Linked DNA regions of Lacibacter sp. H407. The protein of the gene in region 2 interacts with the protein of the main gene of each other region in a pairwise test. Links are inferred from orthologs where the notes say so. Each region holds a gene or a part of one and is shown on either strand. Other genes may lie near its edges. The genes, in order: sucC and sucD.

Region 1 (9,624 bases), 2.1 Mb from region 2 along the record:
TAATTGTGCTTCATAAATACGGGCATGGATATATAATACAGGATCAGTAGTGTGCGATTTTGCTTTGTTGAAAAAAGAAGAGGCCAATTCCGGTTGATTGGTTTTTGCATACAACTGTGCCAGTAAATATTCCCAACGTGCCAGTTCTGTTTTATCGGCTGCTTCACCCAACGCATCTTTCAAATAAAATGCTGTGCTGTCCCATTGTTCCTGTTTGTAAAACGTATACGCCTGTACTTCATTCAACTTACCATGCAATCGTTTTGGAAACAGGGGATCTTTTTTCAGCAGGTTGATCAAACTATAGGCTTCCGGATACAGATTGTCTTCTGCATAGGTTCTGGTGAGCCATATCAATGCATCGTTCCGGCTTGGCTGATGAGAGAATGCTTTGTGTACAATGCCGTTCTTTTCTTTTGTTGCAATATTGAGATCACCTTTTGTGGAGCGATCGTTGGAACCCACCACAATAATATATTCGTCCTTATCTTTTGGGAAGAAGTTGTAATTAATAAATTGAAAAATGCGGTAGGCCGAATCGAATTTCTGCCAGTAAAAATAACTTTGACCGATGAGCAGATACATGTTATCGATATAGCTGTTGCGCAGATCGTGCAACACAATACCGGCTGTTGCTTTCAAGATCACCGAATCCAATTCCATCGAATCGGCAGCGGTAAAATCAGTTGAGTAGTTATAAAAGGGCAGGAGTTGTGTGTAATCGTCCCGATGGCTCAGTTTTGCTTTTTCGAGGATGGCGTTGATCTTATTAACAGCGTTGTAATGAAAATTATATTCTGTTACCATGCTCTGATAGAGACGGCGGGGCAGTGTGAATTTTTTGTCGTCGGTTTTTTCCGATCCCAATACTTTGTTCTCGTATTTTACGGGTTTTACTAACGGAAGAGTAAAATCCGGTTGTGCCGATGCAGAAATGCAGCCCAGCAGTAGAATAATCAGTATCCGGTTGAATTTAGAAACAATAATTGGCTGCATGCAGGCGTTGGGTCGTTTTTCTTAATTAACTCAATACGGTCAAAAATATTTTAATTAAAGGTAAAATCAGGAAGAAATTATTTTTTTACCCCTCTTAAACGCTAAATTTAGACCTCATTTATAGTATGGCAAAACGAATTGATGCAGAAAGTACACTGAAGCGCTTACGGAATCGCTACCGGTTGGTGGTGATGAATGATGATACGTATGAGGAAGTGGTAACGTTTAAATTATCCAGATTGAGCGTTTACATCACTCTTAGCACCATTTTTGTATTGTTGGTGGGATTGACTGTAGCGCTGATCACGTTTACCAACCTGAAATATTATTTACCGGGCTATGGTTCACAAAGTCAGCGGAAGGAATTGATCTTCTATAAAACAAAAATTGACTCTTTGGAGCGGTCGATGTTATACAAAGATCAGTATCTTGACAATCTGAAAAAGGTGTTATCGGGCGATGTAAAAACCACAGCGATGGATACAACCACCCTGAAAATGCCGGAAGTAGAACGTTCAACGCAATAAAAACCACTGCATATGTTCAACAGTAAATCCAGTTCCCAGGAAAAAGAAGCCTCCACAGGTTTAGCAACAATTGTTGCATCAGGTACCGAAATCAAAGGAAATATTGAAAGCAAAGGCGACATCCGGGTGGATGGCGTGCTGAAAGGTAACCTTACCACGTCTTCCAAAGTGTTAGTAGGTCCATCGGGCAAAATTTATGGCGATGTTATTGCACAGCAAGCCGATGTGCTGGGCCAGATCGATGGCACCATCAAGGTAACCGAACTATTGTACCTGAAAGGCAGCTGCCAGATCAACGGTAATATTTATGCCGGTCAGTTACAGGTAGATGCTACCGCTTCGTTCAATGGCGAATGCCATATGGGTGCTGCTGCCGTTTCCAATGCGCCGCTTGCCAGTGTACTGGAGATCAGCAAAGAATCATCCCTGAATGCCGCAGCCAACGACCAATAAATCGTCCAAGCCAACAAAAAGTAACAGAGCTTACCTGGCACAATATGCCGGGTTGGCTTTTCAATTAATTGCTGCCTTGGGACTTGCTGTTTTCGCAGGTTTAAAAGCAGATGGCTGGTTGAAGCTGAATTTTCCTTTACTTGCATGGTTGTTACCGGTAGTGGTGCTCAGCGCCATCTTTTACCGGATTTATAAAGACACATCTGCAAGGAAATGAAGAATCAAAATCAGAAATTGTATTTGCCTATTTTGGGGCTTTTTGTTGCGCTGAGTAGTTTGTATCTGTTGGGCCAAAACTGGCTTACGAAATACGGACTTAGTTTTAATGTGCTGATGGCAGGTAACCTGATTTTATTTCTTGTGACCATTACTTCGCTCTACTTCCACATAAAAGGTTTTTTACATAAAAACATCCAGGTGTTTTTCAGAAGTGTGTATGGCGCACTTATGATCAAGATGCTCATTTGTGCAGCAGCGGTGGTGATCTATGCACTGATCGCTAAACCAAATATCAATAAGCCGGCATTGTATGTTTGTATGGCCTTGTATTTTGTGTATTCGTTTATGGAAGTGCGGATGGTGTTTCGTTTGTTGAAGCAGAAACAAGACGAGAAAAAGCGATGAGTAAAAAGGAAGTTCCGCTACATGCATTGGCTGCCTATTTACCGGAAGGTTCGGTTGAACCGGTGCTGGACTATCTCCACCAATATAAAATTCATTTAACCATTACACGGGAACGGAACAGTATACTCGGCGATTACCGGCATGCGATCAATCAGAAAAATCACCGCATCAGTGTAAACGGAAATCTCAATAAATATTCTTTCTTAGTAACGCTGTTACATGAAATAGCACACTTGCTGGCATTTGAAAATTTCGGACATCGTATTGCGGCACATGGCAAAGAATGGAAACATGAATATGGAAAAATACTTGCACAGTTTCTATTAAAGAAAATTTTTCCGGCTGATATTGAAAAGGCATTGATGAAATCATTACAAAATCCATCGGCTACCAGTTGTGGTGAAGAACATTTGATGCGTGTACTCAAAAACTATGATGTACGCAAGCAGGGAGAAGTATTGGTTGAACAATTGCAACACGATCAGCTCTTCAAAACAAAAGACGGTCGTGTATTTCAGAAAAAAGAAAAACTACGCAAACGGCATAAAGCAATTGATGTGAAGAGTGGAGCGGTTTATTTGTTTAGTGGGGTGTATGAGGTGGAGGTGATGAGGGATGAATGATGAGTGACGCTCGTCTGACGCCAACATCTGACGAATAGTAAAACAACACGTTATTCATACTCACAATTTCTTCAACATCCATCGATCACATCCAAAATGTCCGCTGTTGCCCATCGGTCCATCTAAATATTCAAATCCGAAAAGTTCATACACTTTTAATGCTTGCTTCAACTCCGGCATGGTTTCTAAATACACTTGTTCGTAACCGTTATCTTTCGCCCAGGTCAAACATTGTTCGATCATTCGCTTTCCCAATCCCTTTCCACGTGCATCTTTGTGCAGGTACATTTTTACCAATTCACAGGTTTTCGTCGGTAATCCTTCAGTTGGGTAAATGCCACCACCACCTAACAGCTTATCTTCTTCTTCTGCAACAAAATAAACACTCCCTTTGGTTTGAAACAGTTCATACAACGCATCGGTTGTAGGATCGTAATACACAGTGCCGGGTTTGTTGGCACCAAACTCTGCTAAGGATGTGCGGACAATTACAGCCAGTGCTGCATTATCGGAAGGTTGAATTGTGCGGATTGTAATACTTGGGTGCATACGTCAAAGCTAAAACGATTTTGTTTCCCACAAATACACAAAAACACAAAGGAAGAAAAGTAAACTTCTTTTCTTCCTTTGTGTTTTTGTATTTGCGAGGGGCAAGTAGCGAATAGCTGGCAGCTTTTCTAATAAGTATCTTCTAACGAATATTGTCCACCACCTAAGATGATGCCGATTTTTATACCGAGGTAATTGTTATTGATATCGCCTGTCTTTGCAACAAAGTTATATTCAACTGCTGCACGGAAATGCCATACTTCAATACCTGCTCTTGCCATGCCGCCAAATTTTGTAGATGCTGGAATAGAAAAGGTCCCTCCGTTTTGACTGTCGGCTTCAATACTCAGGAAATTATAAATACCGGCGCCACCACCTATGAATGGGCGAACGGTTCGGTTTGCAAAATAATATTCAGCCGTTGGAACAAAGGAAATACCAACACCTGCTTCGCCATTTGCATTTGGATTCGTTCCGCTTACGCCTGCATAGCCACGGGCCATTGCTGTTGCTTCCATCCGCAAGCCAACTGTTATGCGATCCAATGCATTGAAACGTGGTTCCAATGCCAGCAATACACCTGCCTTCGCACCTTTTCCTGCGGGACGGGCATAACCTGCATCAAGCAATACTTCAAATGGTTTGAAATGATGTTGTGTTTCGAAACGAAGTTGTGCAGAAGCTGACTGAATTGTAATGAAGCTAACAAGTAAAACAAAACTGTTACGGAGTAGTCCTTTCATGTGATAATTGGTTGATGGTTTACAATTGCTGAATCGGTTCAAAAAGCAAGCCGACCAGGCAAAGTGAATGGTTAAACTATTCACAAGGTATAAAAACGAATGCCACACGGAAATCGTATGGCATTGGCTGTTTATTTTTACTTGGACTTATGCTACTGCTTGTTTTACCAATGCAGCTGCTTCGCTTAACTGAATAGCACTTTGTACTTTCAATCCGCTTTCATCGATCAGCTTCTTTGCTTCTTCAGCATTTGTACCTTGTAAACGTACGATGATGGGAACAGGAATATTACCAATTGTTTTGTACGCTTCAATTACACCTGCAGCAACACGATCGCAACGAACAATACCACCAAAGATGTTGATGAGAATTGCTTTTACGTTTGGATCTTTTAAAATGATCTTGAAACCTGCTTCAACAGTTTGTGCATTGGCAGTGCCACCTACGTCGAGGAAGTTTGCCGGTTGTCCACCACTCAACTGGATCATATCCATGGTAGCCATTGCCAAACCCGCACCGTTCACCATACAACCTACGTTACCATCAAGCTTAATAAAGTTGAGGTTGTGGTTGCCTGCTTCTACTTCTGTAGGGTCTTCTTCAGTTGTATCACGCATGTTGGCAACATCAGGATGACGCATCAACGCATTATCATCAATGTTCATTTTGCAATCCACTGCAATGATCTTGTTATCGGCTGCTTTGAACAGCGGATTAATTTCAAGCATACCACAATCCAATCCAACGTATGCATTGTAAAGATTCGTTACAAACTTTACACAGTTCTTAAACGCTTCACCACTCAAACCAAGATTGAAAGCGATCTTTCTTGCCTGGAACGCTTGTAATGGTCCGCCCGGGTTAACCCACTCTTTAAATATTTTTTCGGGAGTGTCATGTGCAACATCTTCAATGTTCATACCGCCCTCGGTACTGTACATGATCACGTTTTGTTTTTTTGTACGATCGAGGAGAATAGAGAGATAAAATTCTTTACGCTCTGTTGGTCCATCGTAATACATATCCTGTGCAACAAGGATCTTGTTTACCACTTTACCGGCAGGTCCTGTTTGAATGGTTACCAATGTGCCACCCAAAATACCTTTTGCAAACTCAGTGATCTGGTCAATATTTTTTGCAACTTTCACACCATTCATACCGGTTTCTTTCACAGTTCCCTTACCACGGCCACCCGCATGAATTTGCGCTTTTACAACTGCAAAGCTGCTGCCGCTTTGGTTCTTGATCTGGCGATACGCTTCTTCGGCTTCATGTACTGTGCTGCAGGCAAATCCTTCCTGCACCGGAACATTGTATTTCTTCAATAATTCCTTGGCTTGATATTCGTGGAGGTTCATATGCAAAAAATTTCGGCGAAGATAAGGAAAGAACAGGTGGGAATAAGACAGAACATGAAGCGTTTTATGATACCGGCTTCATCTCTTTGAGCATCGCCTGTTGCGTCGCAATCCGTTCATGGTTCGGGAATACTAATCGGCATGTGATCGATCGTGCCAATTCTTTATCTTACTGTCATGAACCGGCTTTTTATATTGTTTTTAATCATTCTTTTCTGTGCTTGCAAAGGCAATCAAAAGCTTGTGATCGCTCAACGAAAAATCAACGCTGTAAAGGGTTCTGCGTTTTTTCAACAGGCAACAACAATGAATTGGAAGCAACGTGATTCCTTTGCGATTGCTGAATTGCTTGCCGGCAACATGCCCGATTTTTTGCGAACGTTTGTTTCTGTTTCAATCAGCATCACCGATTCGACAAGCAATAAAAAAATTACGGCCGTTCTGTACGTAGCACCTGACTACTTAAGTGTGGGAACAAACGATGATTGGGCAAGGATTCCTTTAACGCCCATGTCGGCCCAGTTAATGGCTGACACTTTTCATTGCTTCCTGCCAACAAAGAAATTGGTGGATGACATTTACAAAGCTGCAAACGTAAAAATAGAACCGGTGCCTATGTTTGCTTTTCGTGACAGTACACCTACCATGTATCAGCATCATCTCATCATTGAAGGACAACGAACGTTGCGGAAAGGATTGATTGCAGGTATTAAAAAAGATGTGGTACTTACCGAACAATTAAAACCTGCAGGGAAACAAAATAAAGTAGCGATCTATGGCTGGCATTATTCAACAGGCAAACCCATCCAACCTGTTTATACCGGACATGTCAACTGGTATGTTGATTACAGTCACGGCATCCGGTTAATTTATGAGCGCATCAAAGTAAACGGAAAATGGATGCACTATACTGAACTGGCAAACCACCCGCTCTTATTCCGTTTGCTTACGGATGAATCTTCATTTTCCTTTATACGATACCCGTACGAAAGCAATATATTTGCCGCCTTACAAAAATGAAAGAAATGGGAGAGTTATTGAATAAGATCAACGAAACGGTGGCGTATATCCGAAGCCAGTATGCAGATGAATCAACAGTAGGTGTGGTGTTGGGCAGCGGCCTCGGTCATTTTACCGATGAACTGCAAATTGAAAAAGAGATCAGCTATAATGAGATACCGCATTTTCCGGTATCAACAGTGGAAGGACATAAAGGCAAGTTGGTATTTGGCAAACTGGGGAATAAAAATGTAGTGGTAATGGCTGGTCGTTTTCATTACTATGAAGGTTATTCGATCGGAGAAGTGGTATATCCCATCCGGGTAATGAAATACTTAGGTGTGCAGTCATTGGTGATCAGCAATGCAGCAGGTGGTGTTAATACAGCCTTCAAAGTAGGTGATCTCATGATCATCAAAGATCATATCAGTCAGCTTACACCCAATCCGCTTATCGGTAAAAACATGAGTGAACTTGGCCCACGCTTTCCTGATATGAGTGAACCTTACAAAAAAGACTTCATTAAAAAAGCAAAAGCGATTGCAGCCAGCATGAACATTGATGTAAAAGAAGGTGTGTATTGTGGTGTAACAGGTCCCACGTTTGAAACACGCAGCGAATATAAAATGATCCAGATGCTCGGCGGCGATGCAGTGGGCATGAGCACGGTTGCCGAAGTAATTGCGGCTATTCACATGAGCATTCCTGTTTTTGCCATGAGTGTGATCACTGATATTGGTATTCGTGAAGAAGAAAATATCATCACCCATGAAGAAGTATTACAGGCAGCAAAAGAAGCGGAGCCAAAAATGACGGCAATTGTGAAACAGTTAATTCTTGAACTTTAAGTTGCTTTTAGTAAAGTGGCCATTCAATTCGTTTATTTTTGCACGGGCCGGTAAAGCCCTTTTTTCATCTATGACCCGTTTACTGCTGTTATTTTTTCTCATCATTTCATCGTATGCTGTGCAGGCGCAAAACCCGTTACAACGGATGCCCGGCGGAGCCTTATTAGGTGGTAGCAGAATGGGCGGCGGCGGTGGTGGAGGCGGTGGTCCTTTCAAAGATTCGCTCCTGCACCGTACCGGACTGGAAGATTCACTCACGCTGATTTACCGTTATTTAGACACGGCCCGCTTTTATTCCCTTGATTCATCTGTAAACGATTTCAGTAAACGCTGGCACGTTCCCTGGTCGAATATTGTGCTGGGGAATACGGGAGGTGCTACACGCTCTTTGTTGTTTTCGCCTACTATGAAAGCCGGATGGGATCATGGATTCCATGCCTACGACGAATACATTTCGAAGGTGGAGCAACTGAAATTCTACAATACTACAAGGCCTTACACCCAGCTTGATTATGTGCTTGGTCCAAACAATGAACAGAATATTGGTGTGTTGCATACACAAAACATCCGTTACAACTGGAATTTTGCGTTCAATTTTAAACTTATTAATTCGCCCGGCATTTTCCGCAATCAGAAAAACAGTCATACCAATCTCAATTTCAATACCTGGTACACCTCGCCAAAACGGCGGTACACAGTTTATTTTATTGCTGCGAATAATCGAATTGGTGCAACTGAAAATGGTGGTATCCAAAGCACGAGGTTTTTAGACAGTCTCCCTTTTTTTTCTGAGCGTTTCAGTATCCCTACCAACTTAGGTGGCGTTGAGCCCGTTCGATCAAATTTTTTGAGTAATACAATTAATACCGGTAATCGCTATACGGTTACAAATTTTTTAGTACGTCATCATTATGATCTTGGCAAGAAAGATTCGGTTGTTACCGATTCAAGTGTGGTGTATTTCTTTTATCCCCGCTTCCGGTTTCAACATACCATGCAGTTTGATCGCTATTCATTGCAATACCTTGATACGAGGGTTGACACTGCAGGGTATAAATTATTGTATGGCTTATCAGGGTTGCCGGCAACTTTTGGTATCAAGGACTATTGGCAAACATTGACGAATGAAGCGGCTATTTATTCGTTTCCTGATATCAAAAATCAACAGCAATTTATTAAGGCAGCAGCCGGTTATCAATTTTTGGAAGCCGATTTTGGCAGCAATGAGCCATCGTTCACCAATATTTATTTGAATGGGGAGTATCGCAATAAAACAAAAAATAAAAAATGGGATATGGAACTGGCGGGTACATTATACATGGCTGGTTTCAATAGTGGCGATTATAGTGTAATAGCTTCGTTGAAACGATTGATTGGGCAGAAGCTCGGTTATCTTTCATTGGGATTCCGGAATGTGAGTCGCACACCTTCGTTTATTCATGACGACAGAAGCAACTTTAAAAAATTCAATTTGGGTAACACCAGCTTTGGAAAGGAAAATACAACCATTGCTTCTGCCACATACGAGCTGCCGCAGCAGCGATTGAAGTTAGGCGCCAACTATTTTCTTGCATCCAATTATATCTATTTCAAAGACTACACGCAGGCAGAACAGGAAGCAACCTTATTTAATGTGCTTCAATTGCAACTGGAAAAACAATTCCGTTTATGGAAGCATTGGAATTGGTACACCGAAGTGCACGTACAACAGGCAACTGCCAATGCTCCGGTAAACCTGCCGCTTGTGTTTACACGAAACCGTTTTGCGTTTGAGGGAAAGTTTTTTAAAACATTAAACCTTAGCACGGGTGTTGAAATGCGTTATCATACGGCTTATAAAGCCGACAGTTTTTCACCGGTACTGGGTCAGTTTTTTCTGCAAAACACCGAGACGGTCCGGAAT
Region 2 (9,561 bases):
AATGCTTCAGCAGGTTTTGTAATGCTGCGTTCATCGTTTTGAAAATAATCAATGGCACGGTGTGCGAGGAGATCATATAAAGTTGGTCGCAGGTGACGTGCATTGCCTTTGTTGATCACGGGCTCGTATGCATCCAGCCTGGTTTGTTGTAAGATTTTTTTGTTTTGAAGCGAAGCAAGATAGTAGCTGCTGATCTTTTTATGCAGATCATCAATGGTCCATGTGCTTACATCGTCTTTTTTATAACCAACAGTATTGGTGCGGTCGTAAAATTTCCAGCGGTTATTCTGAAAGTATTGCCAGTATGCTTCTGCTGCATAATTGGTGAGCACTGATTTCAACGGTTCAGCAGCAGTGCTGATTTCTTTTTCAATGTCGTTGATGGTTTTGATATCTGCATCTTCTTCTTTCATTTGTTGGAGACTTAAACGAAAGAGAAGTGCTTTTAATAATTGTCCGTTGTTCTTCTCCTTTTTTGCAGCAGTATAGATCAGCTGCACATCTTTCAATGCAGACTCGGTCAATCCTTTTTTTGTAACAAGATCATCTACCTTTTTCCAGGCAGCTGTATAGTTGAACTTATTTTGAGCCTGTAACATGCTTGTGAATGAAAGTAGAAAAAGGTTAACAAGTAAAATACGTTTCAGCAACATGTGCGTTTCATTTTATGTAAGGTAAAAAATTACTGTGATGCTTTGATGCAAAGAAACAGGTTATTGCATAAAGAAGTGTCAGGACGTCGAAGACGTCAGACATTTTAACGTACACCAATCAAGGTATCTGACGTCTGCGATGTCCCGATACCAAAAATCCTTTAACGAATCTTTATCAGCTTTTTTATTGCCGTGGCATTTTGTTTGGCATCTATCAGTTAAATAAAACAAAGGAGGTTTCTATGAAGAAAATTTTTACCCTCATTTCTCTTCTCTTTTTAAGTGCTGCAACATTTGCCAACCTCAACGAAGCAAGGTTGAGTATTTCCAGCATGAGCAACACACCCATCCGGGTACTGATCGATGGACGTCAGGTACAACAGGCCAACAAAGAGTACCGTATCAGCAATCTCAGCCCGGGTAATCACCGCATCCAGATCTACAGGATCAATCAAAAGCAAGGACGAGGTGTATTCAGAAACAACCGTGATGAAATGATCTACAACGGCAATGTGAATCTCCGCAGGGGAACACATACCGATATTGTGATCAACCGTTTCGGTAAAGTATTTACAGATGAGCAACGCATGGATAATCGTTATGATGATACCTGGAGCGACAATGACTGGAACAACGATCGTAACAATGATAACTGGAACAGGGACAATGATAATTGGAATCGTGACAACAACAACAGTTGGGGACAACCGATGAACTATGAACGTTTTCAACAGCTGAAACAATCTATTGAACGTGAAAGCTTCGATAAAAACAAAATGGATCTGCTGCGGTCAATATTGCCCAACAACCGTGTTACAGCACAACAGGTGCGTGAACTGGCTTATCTCATCAGCTTTGAAAATGCAAGATTAGAGTTGGCAAAGTTCGCTTACAGATATACTTCCGACAGAGGCAACTATTTTGTAGTGAACGACGTCTTTAACTTCGGAAGCAGCAAAACAGAACTTACACGATATATTTCTACGTACAGAGATTAACCCTGTTGAAACTTACTAAGCAGAAGCATCTATTACAAGAATCCCCTGGCAATTCCGGGGGATTTCTTATTTAATAGTTGAATGAAAAAGTTGCTGCTATGAGAATAAGCAGCAGAAGCAAACCTCCACCAAAAATAATACCCAGAATAGCCGGAATATTGTGAGTGCCTTTTTTATCGGCAAGTTTTTTTCTTTTTAAAAGACTGATGATTCCTGTTATGGTTGCAGTGACCATGAGGGCCAATGCAAGAATAAATAGTACCTGAACGATCGCATAATTTCCGATAGCCCACAAAAGGATTAGTATAAGAGGTGCCGCTATGCTTGCTACCAGCGACATGATGCCAAGTTTGTTAACCAAACGTTTTGCTTTGTCGTCATCTGCTGCTTTCCTGATTTTACGGTCTAGTATTTTTTTAAGAAGAACCTCTTTGAATGTCGGTTTTTTTAATTGTGGCTGTTTAATCATGCCATTCACAGGCTCAGTTACAATTAAAGAAGACGAGTAGCAGAAAGTTTGTGCTTGGGTTGCTGAATGAAGCAGAAGAGTACATGTAAGAATGAGCAGGAGCCGTGGCATTGAAATAGTTTTATAAAAGATAGAAATTATTTTTGCCAAATTCAAGCCTTTGCAGCTAAGGTTTTTTGGTAAAGAGTAATGTCAGCAATCTTGGAAGATTATTAGAGTCAACATCATCAAAATATTCTGTAAGTGTAATTAATTCGAAACCTGTTGTTTTTGCGGCATTTATAAAATCGCTAATGTGATGATTAAAGCAGGTTACAACCTGTGTTCCATTGGCTGTTTCAAATCTTGCTTTACTGCCGTTGTATTGTTTGAAAGGGTGCAATTCGCTGATGTAGAGATAACCGCCGGATTTCAACACAGCAGCAACTTTTGCAAACACCGGTTGCAGTTCTTCGATATGCTCTAAAATCAAACTAAAGCCAACCAGATCGTAGGCTTTGGTGGCGAATGTCCATGGCTGCATAATATCAGCCTGTACGAAGCTGACATTAGATCCGGTAATCTTCTCTTTTGCTTTGCTCAGCATTTCTTCACTCAAATCAACAGCCGTAACAGTTGCTGCTTTTTCTAAAAGCCATACCGTATTCTTGCCGGTGCCGCAACCAATTTCCAAACAATGTGCAAATGTGAGCGGTGCTAACGTCTCCCGCAATGATTTTGCTTCCAGATCACGTGTTTTATTTTCGTTACTGTCGTATTGTTGCGCCCAACTGTTGTAGGCTTGTTGTACTTCGTTCATATAAATGATTTATGAAACTGTAAGATCATACTTGTGTAACAGGCCGATCAATCCTGTCATTGAAAACTTTGCTTTTTTCAGTTTGTTTAGTTCTGGGTCGATAGAGAAATTAATGGCGGTTCGCAGATCGGCTTTTTCAAGATTGGTTTGGTCAAACATGGCTCCCAATAAATTACATTCATGAAAAACTGCACCTGAAAGATCAGCTTCTGTAAAATCAACTTCCTGTAAACTGCAATGGATAAATTGAAATGCTTTCAAATTCATTTTAAAAAATCCCGACAGGTTGAGCAGGCAATGATCGAACTGTACCGTAAACAAAAAGCTGTTACAGTTTTCAAAATGCAATCCCAGTAATTTGCAATTCACAAATTTTGTTTCCTGGAAAGAAGTACCGTTGATATTTGCTGCGCTCAGGTTGCAGTTATCAAATACACAATCGATGAAGGTGATCTTTGAAAGATCGGTTTCTGCAAAATTGCAATTGGTAAAGTGGCAGTTCTCGTAATCACCAACGGGTAATTTTTTGATGGTATAATCAACGCCTTCAAACTGCTTGTCTTCTTCGTACGCTCTTTCCATGAAACTAAAGTAATAAAAGTTTATCGTTCTCTTTTCAGGTCTGTCTCAGTGCTGTTACTACTAAAAAGAAGCCCCGCATTGCGGGGCTATAAAATATACTTATGTGTCAGTTACCTTGCTGGTGAACAAACACATCTGCTTCCGATTATTTCTTCAACACCGCCGCCATTGTTTTACCAATGTCAGCAGGACTTGCTACTACATGAATACCACACTCCGTCATGATCTGCATTTTTGCAGCAGCCGTATCTTCAGCACCACCAATGATTGCACCCGCATGTCCCATACGACGACCGGGAGGCGCTGTTTGTCCGGCAATAAAACCAACAACCGGTTTCTTTGCATTCTCTTTGTACCAACGTGCAGCTTCAGCTTCCATACCACCACCAATTTCACCGATCATTACAACTGCATCTGTATTCTCATCGTTCATAAATAATTCCAATGCTTCTTTGGTGGTAGTGCCAATGATAGGATCACCACCAATACCAACCGCAGTGCTCACGCCCAAGCCGGCTTTTGCAACCTGGTCAGCAGCTTCGTAAGTAAGCGTTCCGCTTTTTGATACAATACCAATACGGCCAGGGATAAATACAAAGCCCGGCATGATACCTACTTTACATTCACCAGCTGTAATTACACCCGGACAGTTTGGCCCGATCAAACGTGTATTCGTTCCAACTAAATAGTTTTTTGCTTTCACCATGTCCTGCACGGGAATACCTTCCGTAATACAAACCACCAGTTCAATACCTGCATTCGCAGCTTCCATAATTGCATCAGCAGCAAATGCCGGTGGTACAAAAATGATACTCACATTCGCACCTGCTTTTTGTACAGCTTCTTCTACTGTATTAAACACCGGACGATCGAGATGGGTTGTACCACCTTTTCCCGGTGTAACACCACCAACGAGGTTGGTACCGTATTCGATCATTTGTGTTGCATGGAACGTGCCTTCTGTTCCCGTAAAACCCTGCACAATTACTTTAGAATTTTTATTAACGAGGATGCTCATGTGAAATACTTTAGTAGGCCGCAAAGATAAGGGATGATGCTTTAGGATTTTGGAATTAAACCGTAAGATTTGGGGCTTTTAACGGCAGTACAAAAACGAACAATTGTTCCGGCTTTTCGCTATACCTCCGCTTCGCTGCGGTGCCGCTTCAATCCGGCAGCCCGTCAGCATTAGATTAGATAGATCAGCGATTTCTGTTACATCTTCGAAGTTTTAAAATCCCTAAGGGATGGTAGCATAAATGTGGTACAAAAAAATCTAAACCCCGAAAGGTTGGAATAAAAACTCATTTTATGCTGAAGCTTTTTTGCCTTCCTGTCATCCGGTAATTTCAGTCGAGATACTTCAAAAAGAGAATTGTAAATCCGTATGAAATAGTTGGGGCAAGTGTTGTTTGTCCAACACTATAACTGCCATTGGCAATAGAATCGGTTCTGATTACTGAGCTGATTGTTCCAACAGGATGTTGAACAGCGTAGTCAAGAAACAACACTGCATCTGCACCAATCTTTTTTGCTTGCTTCACTGATTTGCGCTGCATGGTTTCTTCAAAGTTTCGATCAAAGCTGCCAGGCTTTACAAATCCCTTACCCATTATTTTATAAGGTCGTTGAATATTCGTTTCAGTTACGAATACATCGGTTGCAGCAACCGGGTTTGTTTTTGCACCAACGTAACTGATCTTTGTTGCACAGGAGCTAAGAATTAAAAGAAGTATAGCGTATAGTTTTAGCATAAGCAAAGTGTTTCTTATATCACCTCATACTTTATGCCATTGGTTTATTTGGGAGTGTAAATGCTTGTTAAAGTAACTTGATTGACTATTTGAAACGCTTGATCATTGAAAATCTACAATCGCATATCTGCAATCAAAAATTATCTTGCCACCGACGTACTCTTATTCTTTCCTGTATAACCCCAGGTTACACTTCCCCAATAGCTTTGCCATTGAGCATGGGGATCATCGGTAAGGCGAATCATAGTAACACAGCTTACCATCCATTCGCCGCTTGTAGTTACAGGAAAACTGATCTCACCTTTTTCATTACTCATCATCGAAATATCGGTTACAGTGCCTGGCAGTTTATGCCAGGTACGGATTTTGGTATTCTGCAAGGGCTCACCTTTGAATAAAATTTTTACAGTGAGCGTGTCGCCATCTTTTAATTGATAGGGATGGGAGAGGGGAATAATATCGATCGGTAGATTGGTTTGCTTTTTATATACGGCTGTTTTTAAAGTTCCAACCTGCACAATGGTTTTTACAGAACGTTGGTATAACTCACGGCCCATGGAATCCGTTTCGTTTTGTTGCTTACGGTAATCAATAGCTGATTGCAAACCATCTTCAGCCAAGTATGCATTGAATTTTTCTGCCTCCAGTTCAATAAACGAATTGATGTTGTTGAACGTAACCATGGCCGTTCCTTCTTCATGTATGGAAAATTGAAGTGAGTCGCCTTCGTCTTCCGTTAATGCATCGGACAGATCATCAACAATATCGGCATAGTATAATTTGAGTTCATTCACTTTATCACGGTTGCCTTTCCAGTTGTCGCCTGTAAATGCTTCCCCAACTCTGAAGCGGATATTGATCTCTTCGGCCCGTGAAAAAATGTATTGCTGCGGCTCCAGCCAAAACTCATGTGCAAGTACGGGTGCAAGAAGAAGTAAAATAAGTAAATAAGTAAGCTTGTATTTTAACTTCATATCATTCAATTAAAAAAGCTCTGTTATTTCTCTCCCGCAAGTGATTTGGCTGTTTACTTCAACAGTTTATCCATATCTCTGTCGTCGCTTATTTTTCCTTTGGCTTCGAGCATGCGCATGTCTTTGGCATCCTGTAAAAAGTCGGAAGCAAAAATGAATTGATTCAATTCTTCATTCTTGCTGAAGATGATGTCTTTGTTGGTGCCTTCCCATTCTTTACGGCCCTTGTGCATGAAAATAATTTTATCGCCAATTTCCATAACACTGTTCATGTCGTGTGTATTCACCACCGTCGTCATGCCATATTCAATAGTAATTTCTTTGATGAGTTTATCAATGACCAACGAGGTTTTGGGATCAAGACCGGAGTTCGGCTCATCACAAAACAAAAACTTAGGATTCAATACAATGGCACGTGCAATGCCTACACGCTTTTTCATACCACCACTGATCTCTGCCGGAAATTTATCATTGGCGCCTGTCAGGTTTACTCTTGCCAGCACTTCATTTACTTTTTCGTGCTTCTGCTTGAGATTGAGTTTGGTGAACATATCCAACGGAAACATTACGTTTTGTTCCACCGTCATTGAATCAAATAATGCTGATCCCTGGAATAACATGCCGATCTGTTGACGTAATTGCTTCCTGTCTTCTTCGTTCATGTTGGTGATACTTTCACCATCGTACAACACTTCGCCACTGTCGGGTTCAAACAATCCAACAAGACATTTCATCAATACCGTTTTACCGCTGCCGCTGGCGCCAATGATCAAATTGCATTTGCCCGTTTCCAGCGAAGCTGATACGTCTTCAATTACTGTTTTGCCATCAAAGCCTTTGTGTATGTTTTTGATCTCTATCATGTTGTTATAATAGTAGAGCGGCCAATGCGTAATCCGCCAATAAAATTAAAATACAACTTACAATTACTGATTTTGTACTGGCCCTTCCAATTTCCAATGAGCCACCTTGTACATGATAACCATAGTAAGCCGGGATACTGGAAATAATAAACGCATAAGTGTACGTTTTACTCAACGCAAAAAATACATTGTATGGAATAAAATCTTCCAGCAAACCATCGTTATAAATTTCAGGAGGAAGTATGCCCGACATAGAGCCGGCCATTTTACCACCCCAGATACCTAACACAGCCGCCAGAATAACCAAACAGGGAACTACCAATAAGGCGGCAATAATTTTTGGCATAATGAGGTATGCTTTGGTATTGATGCCCATAATTTCCAACGCATCAATTTGTTCGCTGATGCGCATGTTGCCAAGCTCTGAAGCAATACGTGAACCAACAACACCTGCCAATACCACACAAATAAGCGTAGGTGCTAATTCAAGAATGATATTATCTCTTACAATTACTGCAATAACTGTTTTTGGAATTAATGGTGTGATGAGCTGATAGGCCGTTTGCACCGTTGTTACCGCTCCAAGAAATACAGAAATGATGACCACAATACCAACCGACCGGATACCGATCTCGTTGCATTGGTGCATGAGCTCTTTCCAGTACAGGCGCATATTTTCCGGTTTGGAAAACATGCCTTTGATCATTAAAAGGTAACGGCCGAAGTGTGTAAAAAAATCCATAGCGTGATATCAATGGTCAATAGTCAATAGTCAATAGTCAATAGTCAATAGTCAATAGTCAATAGTCAATAGTCAATAGTCAATAGTCAATAGTCAATAAAATTTACAGACGTTGAAGATACAATTCAAAATGCAAATCTCAAGTTCAGGACTGTAAGTTAACCCAAACTTGAGATTTGACTGTTTTGATAATTTGCCTATTGGCAATTGCTTATTGCCAGTTATATTTCATGGCTCACCTTGCGAAACCGTTTCCACCACGGTGATTTTTTTACTGTTTCCTGTGTGTTGCCTTTGCTTTTCATTTGTGCATCCACTACAGCAATGAGCACCATGTTAAAGATGGAGCGGACTGAACTTCCCAACTGCAGAATGTGCACCGGTTTTTTCAATCCCAACAAAATCGGGCCAATGGCATCTGCATCTCCTACTTCCTGCAACAGGTTGTAGGCAATATTGCCGCTGGCAAGATTAGGGAAGATGAGCACATTCGGTTCGCCATTCACCAATTCACTGAACGGATAATTTTCTTTTAATATTTCCCGGTTGAACGCCACAAGCGGTTGTATTTCGCCATCGCACACAAGATTGGGCTCACGCTCTTTCACAATCTCTCTGGCTCTTGCTACTAACTTGGCCTCGCTGCTGTCGCTGCTGCCAAAGTTTGAATAGCTCAGCATAGCAACACGTGGAGTAATACCAAAGGCACGCACTTCTTTTGCTACGAGTTGGGTTATATCAGCCAGTTCATCGGCACGTGGATTAAAGTTGACCGTTGCATCAGCCAGGAACAACGGTCCACGCTTGGTGAGCATGATGTACATACCGGCAATTTTGCGAACGTTCTCATCTTTGCCAATAATTTGTAATGCCGGACGAATGGTATCGGAATACTTGCGACTCAATCCGCTGATCATAGCATCTGCTTCGCCGGTTTCCACCATCATACAGCCAAAATGTGTACGTTCTTTCATCGCTTTTGCCGCTTCGTAACGGTTCAATCCTTTGCGTTGGCGCTTCTGAAAAAACTGTTCACCAAACTTCTGGCGCATTTCTTCCTGCTCTTTGCTCTTTGGATCTAATACAGGAATTCCTTCCAGATCAATCGCATTTGCGTCTGCTTTTTCACGAATCGTTTTTTCATCACCTAACAGTATCGGGTAAGCGATTCCTTCTTCATACGCCAATTGTGCAGCTTTCAACACTTTCACATTTTCGGCATCTACAAACACCACACGTTTGGGATCTTTGCGTGCCTTGCTGCCAATTGCACGCATCAATTGATTGTCGATACCTAACCGATGATTGAGGATGTCTTCATACTTTTCCCAATCGGTGATGGGGTGCTGTGCTACGCCACTTTCCATAGCCGCTTTTGCAACAGCAGGAGCTACATAACTCAACAAACGTGGATCAAGTGGTTTTGGAATAATATAAGTTGCACCAAACGAAATATTCTTTTCGTTGTACGCCATGTTTACGATATCCGGTACTGGCGTTTTTGCTAATTCAGCTAATGCTTTTACAGCCGCCAGTTTCATGGCTTCGTTGATCTTGGTGGCACGCACATCCAATGCACCACGGAAAATGTACGGGAAGCCCAATACATTATTCACCTGGTTGGGATAATCGCTGCGGCCTGTTGCCATAATTACATCAGCACGAGCAGCTGTTGCTTCTTCGTAACTGATCTCAGGATCAGGATTGGCCATAGCAAACACGATCGG

The links.
Region 1: the proteins of sucD (region 2) and sucC interact in binary tests that used the Escherichia coli proteins (3 or more experiments, as listed by UniProt). The link is inferred for Lacibacter sp. H407 from one-to-one orthologs.

What each region holds. Positions count from the first base shown.
Region 1 is NZ_JBBKTU010000001.1:22,334-31,957, reverse strand. Bases 3,769-6,741 are described here. They hold sucC (ADP-forming succinate--CoA ligase subunit beta), read right to left. Parts: upstream 5,875-6,741; coding sequence 4,663-5,874; downstream 3,769-4,662. Other genes in these bases: WG989_RS00135 (hypothetical protein), read left to right, coding at 6,181-6,741; WG989_RS00145 (hypothetical protein), read right to left, coding at 3,901-4,515; WG989_RS00150 (GNAT family N-acetyltransferase), read right to left, coding at 3,769-3,772. In the rest of the region: porW (type IX secretion system periplasmic lipoprotein PorW/SprE), read right to left, coding at 1-996; WG989_RS00175 (hypothetical protein), read left to right, coding at 1,122-1,523; WG989_RS00170 (bactofilin family protein), read left to right, coding at 1,536-1,976; WG989_RS00165 (hypothetical protein), read left to right, coding at 1,954-2,193; WG989_RS00160 (hypothetical protein), read left to right, coding at 2,190-2,600; WG989_RS00155 (SprT-like domain-containing protein), read left to right, coding at 2,597-3,223; more of WG989_RS00150, read right to left, coding at 3,284-3,768; more of WG989_RS00135, read left to right, coding at 6,742-6,894; WG989_RS00130 (purine-nucleoside phosphorylase), read left to right, coding at 6,900-7,721; WG989_RS00125 (putative porin), read left to right, coding at 7,792-9,624. UniProt on the Escherichia coli protein: Succinyl-CoA synthetase functions in the citric acid cycle (TCA), coupling the hydrolysis of succinyl-CoA to the synthesis of either ATP or GTP and thus represents the only step of substrate-level phosphorylation in the TCA.
Region 2 is NZ_JBBKTU010000001.1:2,118,784-2,128,344, forward strand. The notes cover bases 2,584-5,493. They hold sucD (succinate--CoA ligase subunit alpha), read right to left. Parts: upstream 4,520-5,493; coding sequence 3,647-4,519; downstream 2,584-3,646. Other genes in these bases: WG989_RS09170 (class I SAM-dependent DNA methyltransferase), read right to left, coding at 2,584-2,919; WG989_RS09175 (pentapeptide repeat-containing protein), read right to left, coding at 2,929-3,501; WG989_RS09185 (hypothetical protein), read right to left, coding at 4,851-5,255; WG989_RS09190 (DUF4198 domain-containing protein), read right to left, coding at 5,396-5,493. Outside these bases: WG989_RS09155 (alpha-2-macroglobulin family protein), read right to left, coding at 1-653; WG989_RS09160 (proline and serine-rich protein 1 family protein), read left to right, coding at 896-1,651; WG989_RS09165 (hypothetical protein), read right to left, coding at 1,722-2,270; more of WG989_RS09170, read right to left, coding at 2,287-2,583; more of WG989_RS09190, read right to left, coding at 5,494-6,229; WG989_RS09195 (ABC transporter ATP-binding protein), read right to left, coding at 6,283-7,092; WG989_RS09200 (MlaE family ABC transporter permease), read right to left, coding at 7,097-7,765; WG989_RS09205 (NADP-dependent malic enzyme), read right to left, coding at 8,056-9,561. UniProt on the Escherichia coli protein: Succinyl-CoA synthetase functions in the citric acid cycle (TCA), coupling the hydrolysis of succinyl-CoA to the synthesis of either ATP or GTP and thus represents the only step of substrate-level phosphorylation in the TCA.